Regions from separate parts of the Paenarthrobacter sp. TA1.8 genome, predicted to be linked through region 1. Evidence: riboswitches for the same ligand, from Rfam matches in the RefSeq annotation. Region 1 holds a riboswitch; the other holds the start of a gene.
The links. A riboswitch is a leader RNA that binds a small molecule or an ion and turns the genes downstream of it on or off. The one in region 1 is predicted to bind thiamine pyrophosphate.
Positions count from the first base shown of each region.

Region 2: linked by a shared signal. The riboswitch ahead of thiC (phosphomethylpyrimidine synthase ThiC) and the one ahead of thiD (bifunctional hydroxymethylpyrimidine kinase/phosphomethylpyrimidine kinase) in region 1 are both predicted to bind thiamine pyrophosphate.

Region 1 covers NZ_CP184287.1:2,723,054-2,727,638, forward strand. Annotated here, with positions in the region: gene rpmA (50S ribosomal protein L27) at 1-52, opposite strand, end outside; gene rplU (50S ribosomal protein L21) at 115-423, opposite strand; gene thiD (bifunctional hydroxymethylpyrimidine kinase/phosphomethylpyrimidine kinase) at 799-2,349, opposite strand; TPP riboswitch at 2,339-2,437, opposite strand; gene ACNAOT_RS12585 (Rne/Rng family ribonuclease) at 2,604-4,585, opposite strand, start outside.
Region 2 covers NZ_CP184287.1:3,000,679-3,005,263, reverse strand. Annotated here, with positions in the region: gene thiC (phosphomethylpyrimidine synthase ThiC) at 1-1,647, opposite strand, end outside; TPP riboswitch at 1,643-1,750, opposite strand; gene ACNAOT_RS14000 (amidohydrolase family protein) at 1,834-2,916, shown strand; gene ACNAOT_RS13995 (VOC family protein) at 2,995-3,867, shown strand; gene ACNAOT_RS13990 (hypothetical protein) at 3,954-4,406, shown strand.

The sequences.
Region 1 (4,585 bases):
CGTTGGAGTCACGACCGTTGCGAGTGGAACTCGCGCCTTTTTTGTGTGCCATGTGAAATGCCTGCCTCTAAATTTCTGGGGAAACTGAAAAACCTGAACAGCGGGTAACGAAAGTTACGCGATGCTGGTGATCTTGATCTTGGTCAGTTCCTGACGGTGACCCTGACGCTTCCGGTAGCCGGTCTTGTTCTTGAACTTCTGGATGACGATCTTCGGACCACGGAGGTCCTCGAGGATCTCAGCCGTGACCTTGACGTTGGCCAGTTCCGCAGCTGCGGAGGTGACCTTCTCGCCGTCAACCAGGAGCAATGCGGGCAGCTCAAGCGTGCTACCGGCTCCACCGGGGACGCGGTTCAGCGTTACGTAGTCTCCAACGGAAACTTTTTCTTGGCGGCCGCCTGCGCGGACAATCGCGTACACCACTTGGGTACTCACTTCTCTCGACGTTTATTACAAAATTTGCGTGCGGAACCTTGAACCGGAATCAGCCCTGGTTCGCGCTGTGCCTCAACGCCGTGGACTTCTGAATCGAAGTCCGCGAGTCATCCCATGAACAATTCCAAGGGGCATAACCCAAGTGTTGGCGTAAGCACCGAAGATCAAGATTACGCTAGTTTGACCTTCAGCTGCAAATGAGGCCGGGTCCGGAGGCTACCTCGTGACTTGCATCACCAGTTGTAACGGACTCTCCCGGCACCGTGCCCATACAGCCTACAGGGTTTGAGCGAGATTAACGCGATCCGGCCAGCGACGCGCGGACGTGTCGCCGCAATTGGCCTCAAGTGCGTGCCCGGAAAGCTACTCAGCGCACGTGAACGAAGCCTGGGCAAACAGCCTGGGAGCATCGAAAAACGCCGTCTCGTAGCGGCAGGACTGAGTGAAAGCATCCATCATCGCAGTCCGCTCCGTGCCAGAAGCCGCGACGGCCGCGGCAGCAGTGAAGTTGATCGCTTTCCGCGTTGCCGCCGCGAAATCCTCGTCGGCATAGGTCTTCAACCAGTCCGCATATGCGTGGTCCGCCGGCGCGCCGGCGTCTACGTATGCCGTATGAAGCTGCTGCCCCACCTCCGCGTACAACCAATAACAGGGCAGGATCGCCGCCAGCACCACGGCGTAGCTGCCGGCGGCGGATGTTGCCAGTAAATGGTCCACGTAGGACTTGGTAACCGGTCCGGTTGCCGTGGAGGCTTCGCGCGTGCTCAACCAGTTCCTGTGCAACTCCGATTCAACCTCCAGGCACTGCTGTGATGCCTTTGCCCAGAACAGTTGTTCTTCCTCCGTGGGCGCCAAGGCGCCCGCACGTGCCAGGACCCTCGAATACCCATTGAGATAGATGGCGTCCTGGGCAAGGTAGTAATTGAAGTCACGTTCCGGCAGCTCGCCGGATTGAAGTCCTTGAATAAACGGGAGCCCGTAAATCGCTTCGAGTTCGGGGACGGCTTCGTTCCACATCGCCGCAGCGAAAGCGCCCGGCGTGGATGCCTGCTGGAAGTGGTGGAAGTGGTTCACGGGCCCGTTGCCTTGACCCACGTGCAGGCTGTCAGAGGCCTGCAATGCCCCTAGCAACCACGGCTTGACTTCCCGCAATGAAACTTCCCAGTCACCGGTTCGTGCCTGGACTGTGGCCAAGGCGGAAGACAGAGAGCACCCGGTACCGTGGCTATTCCGCGTTGCAACCCGGGGACCTGCCACTTCGACCACGTCCTGGGACAGCAGCCCGCTCGTGTTCACCAGCGCGTCCGGGCACTCCGGCCCTGGCAGGTGGCCACCTTTGACCAGGACCGTGTTTCCGTACTCCGCTGCCAGCCGTTTGCCCTGGTCCAGCGCCGAAGCCCAGTCAGTTGCCTCGGGCTCCCCCAGCAACATGGCCAGTTCAGGAAGGTTCGGCGTAATGAGGTGGGCCAAAGGCAGCAGCGAGCGCAATGCCTTCTCAGCAGACTCCCGCAGCAGCCGGTCACCGCTGGTGGCCACCATCACCGGATCAAGGACCACGACGGCGGGACTCACCTCTTCGAGCCAGCCCCGGACCTGGTTGATGACGGCTGCGTCGCCGAGCATTCCGATCTTGACGGCGTCAATGGTGATGTCGGCACTAATGGCTTCCAGTTGCTGACGCAGGAAGTGCGCGGGAGGGACGTGGACGGCACTGACCTCCCTGGTGTTTTGCGCGGTGAGGGCCGTGATGGCAGCCATGCCATACCCGCCAAAAGCGGCGATGCTCTTCAGGTCCGCCTGGATTCCGGCACCACCTGAAGGGTCCGAGCCGGCAATGCTCAGAATGCGCGGGGTTGGACGGCCCGAAGCCGGAGCGTCGAGGGGGTACACCGATGAATATGATGATGCAGTCATGAGACATCCCTTCGCCGGTGCTAACCGGACAGGTTCAACGGGTTTGGATCTCAGCCTGGCCCAACGCCCGGCACCCCGTGTCAGTCCCCAAGCGTAGCCGGGAAGCAACGCGCCGCGGGAACCGGGCCACACCGACGCCCGGATGTGACTCTGAACGCAGCCTGTGCGTGGCTTGCAGAGCGGACGCAAAAGGACCCCGCGCTACCCGCCGTTTGGCAGTTAGCGCAGGGCCCTCTTCAACTTATTCGCCGCGATTAGAGCTCGGAAGCAGGAACTCCAACGCCGAGGATGATGGGCTCATCCTTTGGTGCCTTCTTGGCCGGTTCCACAGGCGCCTTGGCCTCATGGGCCGAACCCCGGGTGGCCGACGCTGTCGCCTCATGGTGTTCAACGCTGGTTTCATTGGCCGCGCCCTGGGCCCTGCTGGCGCTCCGGTTACGGCGACCACGACGACCACGCGAGGCTGAAGCAGCCTCCGGATCTTCCTCGGCAGTCCGTGCCGGAGAAGCAGCCTTCGGGGCTGAAATCGGAGCGGCTTCCTGCTCGGGTGCCGGAGCCGCACCGAGGTGCGAAAACGCTTCGGCCAGCAGATCCAGGCTCATGGCAGGCTTGGCTGCCTGCGGTTCCTCGTGGTGCTCAACGAACGGCAAGGCAACTTCTTCCCCGCCGAAGCGCAGCACGGGAGTAGATCTTGCTTCCTGGACTGCTGCTTCCCTGCTTGCAGCATCGCGGGCTGAAGTCCCTGCTTCGCCGCTGCCTGCTTCACTACTGGCGGCGGTGCCGGCTGTAGGGCTTGCGTCCGGCTCGTGCCGGCCTGCCGCCCGCGCTTCCTCCTCTGCACGGTGAACTTCGTCGTCGTGCAGGTGTGCGGCGTGCGCTGCAGCGGCAATCGTCGCCAGGGCGGCCCTGGTTGCCTCGGCTTTGGCTATCCGGGCAGGATCCTGCGGTTCAGCCGTGGTGGATGCTGCGGCCGGGGCGGACGTGGTGGTGTGGACCTGCGCGGGAGCTTCGGCAACAGCCGGTCCCCCGCCCTTGCCGCGGCGGCGTTTGCGTTCGGTCCGCGCAGCAGGCTGCTGCGCTTCCGTATGCGGGCGGTGATGTTCAGCAGCCACCACGTTGGCGCGTCGGTGCTCAACGGGCTCGTCGTGCGTGACGACACCTCGGCCAGCGCAGTGCTCGCACTGCTCACCGAAGACCTCAAGGAGGCCGGTACCCATGCGCTTGCGCGTCATCTGGACCAGGCCCAGCGACGTTACTTCGGCCACCTGGTGCTTGGTGCGGTCCCGGCCGAGGCACTCCACCATGCGGCGGAGGACGAGGTCGCGGTTGGATTCAAGGACCATGTCAATGAAGTCAATGACGATAATGCCGCCGATATCGCGCAGACGAAGCTGGCGAACAACTTCCTCGGCCGCTTCCAGGTTGTTCTTGGTGACGGTTTCTTCAAGGTTTCCGCCACTGCCGGTGAACTTGCCGGTGTTGACGTCCACCACAGTCATGGCCTCGGTGCGGTCGATGACCAACGAACCGCCGGACGGCAGGAAGACCTTCCGCTCCAGGGCCTTGTGGATCTGCTCATCAATGCGCCAGGCGGCGAAGATGTCCTGATCCTTGGTCCACTTTTCGAGGCGGCCCACCAGATCAGGGGCAACGTATGTCACGTAAGCCTCGATGGTGTCCCAGGCGTCGTCGCCGGAGACGATCAGTTTGGAGAAGTCCTCGTTGAAGACGTCACGGACCACCTTGATGGTGAGGTCAGGTTCGCCGTAGAGCAGTTCCGGAGCCAGGACCTTGGTGGACGAGGCCTGTCCTTCAATGCCTTCCCACTGCGCACGCAGACGGTTGATGTCGTGGGTGAGCTCTTCCTCCGAAGCGCCCTCGGCTGCTGTCCGAACAATGACACCGGCGTTCTCCGGCAGGCGGTCCTTCAGGATGCGCTTGAGGCGGTTGCGCTCGACGTCGGGCAGCTTGCGTGAGATGCCGGTCATGGAACCACCGGGTACGTACACCAGGTAGCGGCCCGGCAAGGAGATCTGGCTGGTAAGGCGGGCACCCTTGTGTCCCACGGGGTCCTTGGTGACCTGGACCAGGACGGAGTCGCCGGACTTCAGGGCGTTCTCGATCCGGCGCGGCTGGCCTTCAAGGTTGACTGCGTCCCAGTTGACTTCACCGGCGTACAGGACCGCGTTACGGCCCCGTCCGATGTCCACGAACGCAGCTTCCATGGACGGCAGCA
Region 2 (4,585 bases), 280 kb from region 1:
GCCGCACATGGAGCAGAAATGCGCGGTCTTCGCCGGCTCGGCGGGCAGGGTCTCGTCGTGGAAGGATTCTGCCGTGACCGGGTCAAGGGACAAAGCGAACTGGTCCCTCCAGCGGAACTCGAACCGTGCCTTGGAAAGAGCATCATCACGCTCATGGGCCCCCGGATGTCCCTTGGCGAGGTCCGCTGCGTGAGCCGCGATCTTATACGTGATGACACCGGTCTTGACGTCGTCCTTGTTGGGAAGCCCCAGATGCTCCTTGGGGGTCACGTAGCAGAGCATCGCCGTGCCGTAGCGGGCAATCTCCGTGGCGCCGATTGCTGACGTGATGTGGTCATAGCCGGGGGCGATATCGGTAACCAACGGCCCCAACGTGTAGAACGGCGCACCGTTGCAGAGTTCCTGCTGACGCTCCACATTTTCCCGCACCAGATGGAAGGGAATGTGCCCGGGTCCCTCCACCATGACCTGCACGTCGAATTCCCACGCCCGCTGGGTCAGCTCCGCGAGCGTATCAAGCTCGGCGAACTGCGCGGCGTCGTTGGCGTCGGCGATGGAACCCGGGCGGAGACCGTCACCCAGGGAGAACGCGACATCGTATTTGGCGAAGATTTCGCACAACTCATCAAAGTGCGTGTAAAGGAAGTTCTCCTGGTGGTGTGCCAGGCACCACCCGGCCATAATCGATCCGCCGCGGGAAACGATGCCCGTGACGCGGTTGGCGGTCAAGGGCACGTACCTCAGCAGAACGCCAGCGTGAATGGTCATATAGTCCACACCCTGCTCGCATTGCTCGATCACGGTATCGCGGAAGATCTCCCACGTCAGCTGGTTGGCCTCCCCGTTTACCTTCTCAAGTGCCTGGTAAATAGGCACTGTTCCGATCGGAACGGGCGAGTTGCGGATGATCCACTCGCGAGTGGTGTGGATGTCATCTCCGGTGGAGAGGTCCATCACCGTGTCAGCGCCCCACTGGGCTGCCCACTGCAGTTTGTCCACTTCCTCTGCAATGGAGCTGGTGACTGCCGAGTTGCCGATGTTGGCGTTGATCTTGACCAAGAATGCCTTGCCAATGATCATCGGCTCGGATTCAGGGTGGTTGATGTTGTTCGGAATAATTGCCCTTCCCGCGGCGACTTCGCTGCGGACCAGCTCAACGTCACAGTTCTCCCGCAACGCAACGAACTGCATCTCCGGAGTCACGACGCCTTGTTTCGCGTAGTGCATTTGCGTGACGGTCTTACCCGCGACGGCGCGGCGCGGCACCGGTTGCGCACCCTTCCACTCCGCTGACGCGGCTCCACGCCGAACCGCGGACTTACCGTCGTCGAGCAGGTTCCTTTCCCGCCCCGAATAAGCCTCCGTATCTCCGCGGGATTCGATCCATGGTGCACGGAAAGGATCCAGGCCCACCACGGGATCGCTTCCGGGTCCCGCTGTTCGGTATACCTGCAGAGGCTTGTTTGCTTGCCCATTGGGAGATGGCTCCAAGGCGATCTCCGTGACGGGGACCCGTATGCCGTTACCTGGGTCTTCCAGCCAAGCCAACGAATGGGACTTCAGGGATTGCGTTACAGTTTCCGCCGTATTTTGGACAGTATTCGTCTGGTTTTGGGCAGGGCTGTGCTGTGTTTCTGTGGTGCTCAAGGGAATACTCACTTCCTTCGCCGGCATTACCCGGACAGGTTCAACGGTCGCAGACTGCGTCAGTCCGATCTCAGCCCCTGCAGGGGCCCCCGTGTGGTCGTAGACGAAGCTACCACAGCTCCCGACGGGCTCCCAGTCACATGCAGGCACCAGGCTCCAACACGCCGCTCCCGTTACGCTTTTGCCATGGCCAACATCATCGAATTCAGCGGACCTGCGCTCGTATCGGCAGACGAAGAGCGCCAGGGGCTGTGGTCCGTAGACGGCATACTGACGTTTGAGCGTCCCGGTGCGACGCCGGACAGGATATTGGATGGCTGGGTCCTGCCAGGTTTGGTTGATGCCCACTGTCACATCGGACTCGGCCTTGGAGGAGCGGTGGATGAACAGGCAACGCTCGCCCAGGCCCAAGCAGACCTCAACGCCGGAACGCTGCTGATCCGCGATTGCGGATCGCCCGCCGACACCCGCTGGGTGCAGCAACGAACGGACCTGCCGCGACTGATCAGGTCGGGTCGGCATATCGCCCGGAGTCGGCGTTATCTTCGCGGTTTGGGTCATGAAATTGAGCCGCGGGAACTAGTGGAAACGGTCCGAAAGGAAGCCCGTGACGGAGATGGCTGGGTGAAACTTGTGGGCGACTGGATCGATCGCGGCGTTGGAGACCTCGCTGCCTCGTTCCCCGCGAAGACCGTCAAGGAAGCCATTTCCGCGGCCCACGATGAGGGAGCAAGGGTCACCGCGCATTGTTTCGGCGAGGACACCATCGATGACATGCTCGACGCCAACATCGACTGCATAGAGCACGCCACCGGACTCCTTCCGCGGCACCTTCCCCGTTTGGTGGAACAGTCAGTGCCCATCGTCCCCACCCTGGTCAACATCGCTACCTTCCCGGATATCGCAGCCCAGGCAGCGCCGAAGTTTCCGGAGTACGCGGACCACATGATGCGTCTCTGGGAGCGTCGTCGCGAGCGTGTGCTGGAGGCCTTCGAAGCGGGGGTTTCCGTCTATGCCGGTACCGACGCCGGTAGCGTGATCAAACACGGCAGGATTGCGGACGAAATGATGGAACTGCACGACGCCGGCCTTCCGCCGGCGGCGGTCCTGCACGCCGCCGCCTGGGGCGCCCGTGAGTGGCTGGGAGTCGAGGGCATCAGCGAAGGCGCAAGTGCCGACGTCGTGCTGTGCAGTGACGATCCACGCCGTCATCCGGGTACCATCGCGGCGCTCAAACATGTCGTGCTCAGGGGTAATGTCGTTCGTTAGGAATAAATTGAAGCTTCAAGTAATTTAGATAGGTAAGAAGGTGCCGATGCGCGGCCACCTCAGAACCGGGAGCTTCACATGACCTCATCATTCAGCCAGGATCTTCTGCCTGCCGAACTCACCATGGGCACCGTCATGCTCAAGGTGGGCGACATGAAGGTCATGAGCGACTACTATCAGCGAGCACTTGGCCTGGAAGTCGTGGCTGAGCAGGATGGTGGCCTGTACCTCGGACGCGTAGCCAAGCCCGTTGTCCACCTTGCCCCCGCTGCGGGACTGCAGATTCCCGGGCGGGGAGAGGCCGGTCTGTTCCACACGGCAATCCTGTTCCAGGATCAGCCGTCGCTGGCCGCGACTATTGCTACGGCGGCGGAGTACGAACCTCGTGCTTTCGCAGGCAGCGCCGACCACCTGGTGAGCGAAGCGTTCTACTTCACTGACCCCGAAGGCAACGGAATTGAGCTTTACTACGACAAGCCGCGTGAGCTCTGGCAGTGGGACGGCAGCAATGTTGTGATGGACAATGTGGCCTTGCCTCCGCAGCGCTTCCTCCAGCAGCACCTGAGTGAAGCTGCAGTGACGGGTCAACGCGAGGCCGCTGCCGGGATCGGGCACGTGCACCTGCAGGTGGGTGACGTCGAAACTGCGCAAAAGTTCTATGTGGAGACCCTCGGCTTCGAGCGGACCGCAGGCTGGCATGGCCAGGCGTTGTTCGTTTCCGCCGGCGGCTACCACCATCACATGGCCATGAACGTCTGGAACAGCCGCGGAGCCGGCCCCCGAAAGGACACTCTCGGACTCGGGGAGGTTCTGATCGAAGTGCCCGGAAGTGACGACGTCGCAGCGTTGGCGGATCGCCTGAAGGTTGCAGGAGTGCAGCATCAGCACACCGGGGCCGAGCTTCAGTTTGAGGACCCTTGGCGGAACAAGCTGCGGGTTGCCGTCCGCTAGCAGCTTGCCGCTTCTCCTGCACTAGGCTGGGCAGTGACGGCACGGAGCCATTCGGATTCGTGCCGCCGCCCCGTCAGCACGAAGGAATGAGAGTACTCTCCATGGGCTTTGCCGAAATTTTTGTAGCCACCCACGATGAAGCACTCAAGCGGGCAGCTGCCCTTGAAAAGGGTGCCGATGTAACCGGCCCTGCCGTGAGGATTGAGGGAATCACCGACTTCGAGGTGGAGCAGTTGGGCGACCTCGCAGGACAAGCTGTCCACGCCGCCGGAGCTGACTATGAGCTTGCCCTGGTTGATGTCACCAGTGATGCCCTTCTTGGGGTTCCTGAAGCCATGGTGAGGGCGTTGGCCGAACTGCTCACCTATGAAAGCGAAGGCGACGCGAACGTCCTCGATGACGTGGCTGCTGCCTGGGCCGCGCAGGACGATATGCCGTTTGATGCAGCCCGATCGCGCCAGTATGTCCAGCAGTTGGCCGCCCTCGCCACGGATGTCGAAAAGGCGGAACGCTCCGGACTCTTCGTCTGGTCTGAATGATGCATTGACGCGGACCATGCGGCACGTTTTATTCGGGGGAGTGGGCAAGAACACGCCGCTCGACGTGGGCTGAGTCGTATTTGCTCCGGGCATCTGGCACAATAGACAGGTACTCGATCGGTGCGGCCCCTCTCTCCGTGCTCGTATCTTGTCCTTCGAACCGTCAAGTATGGCCCGCC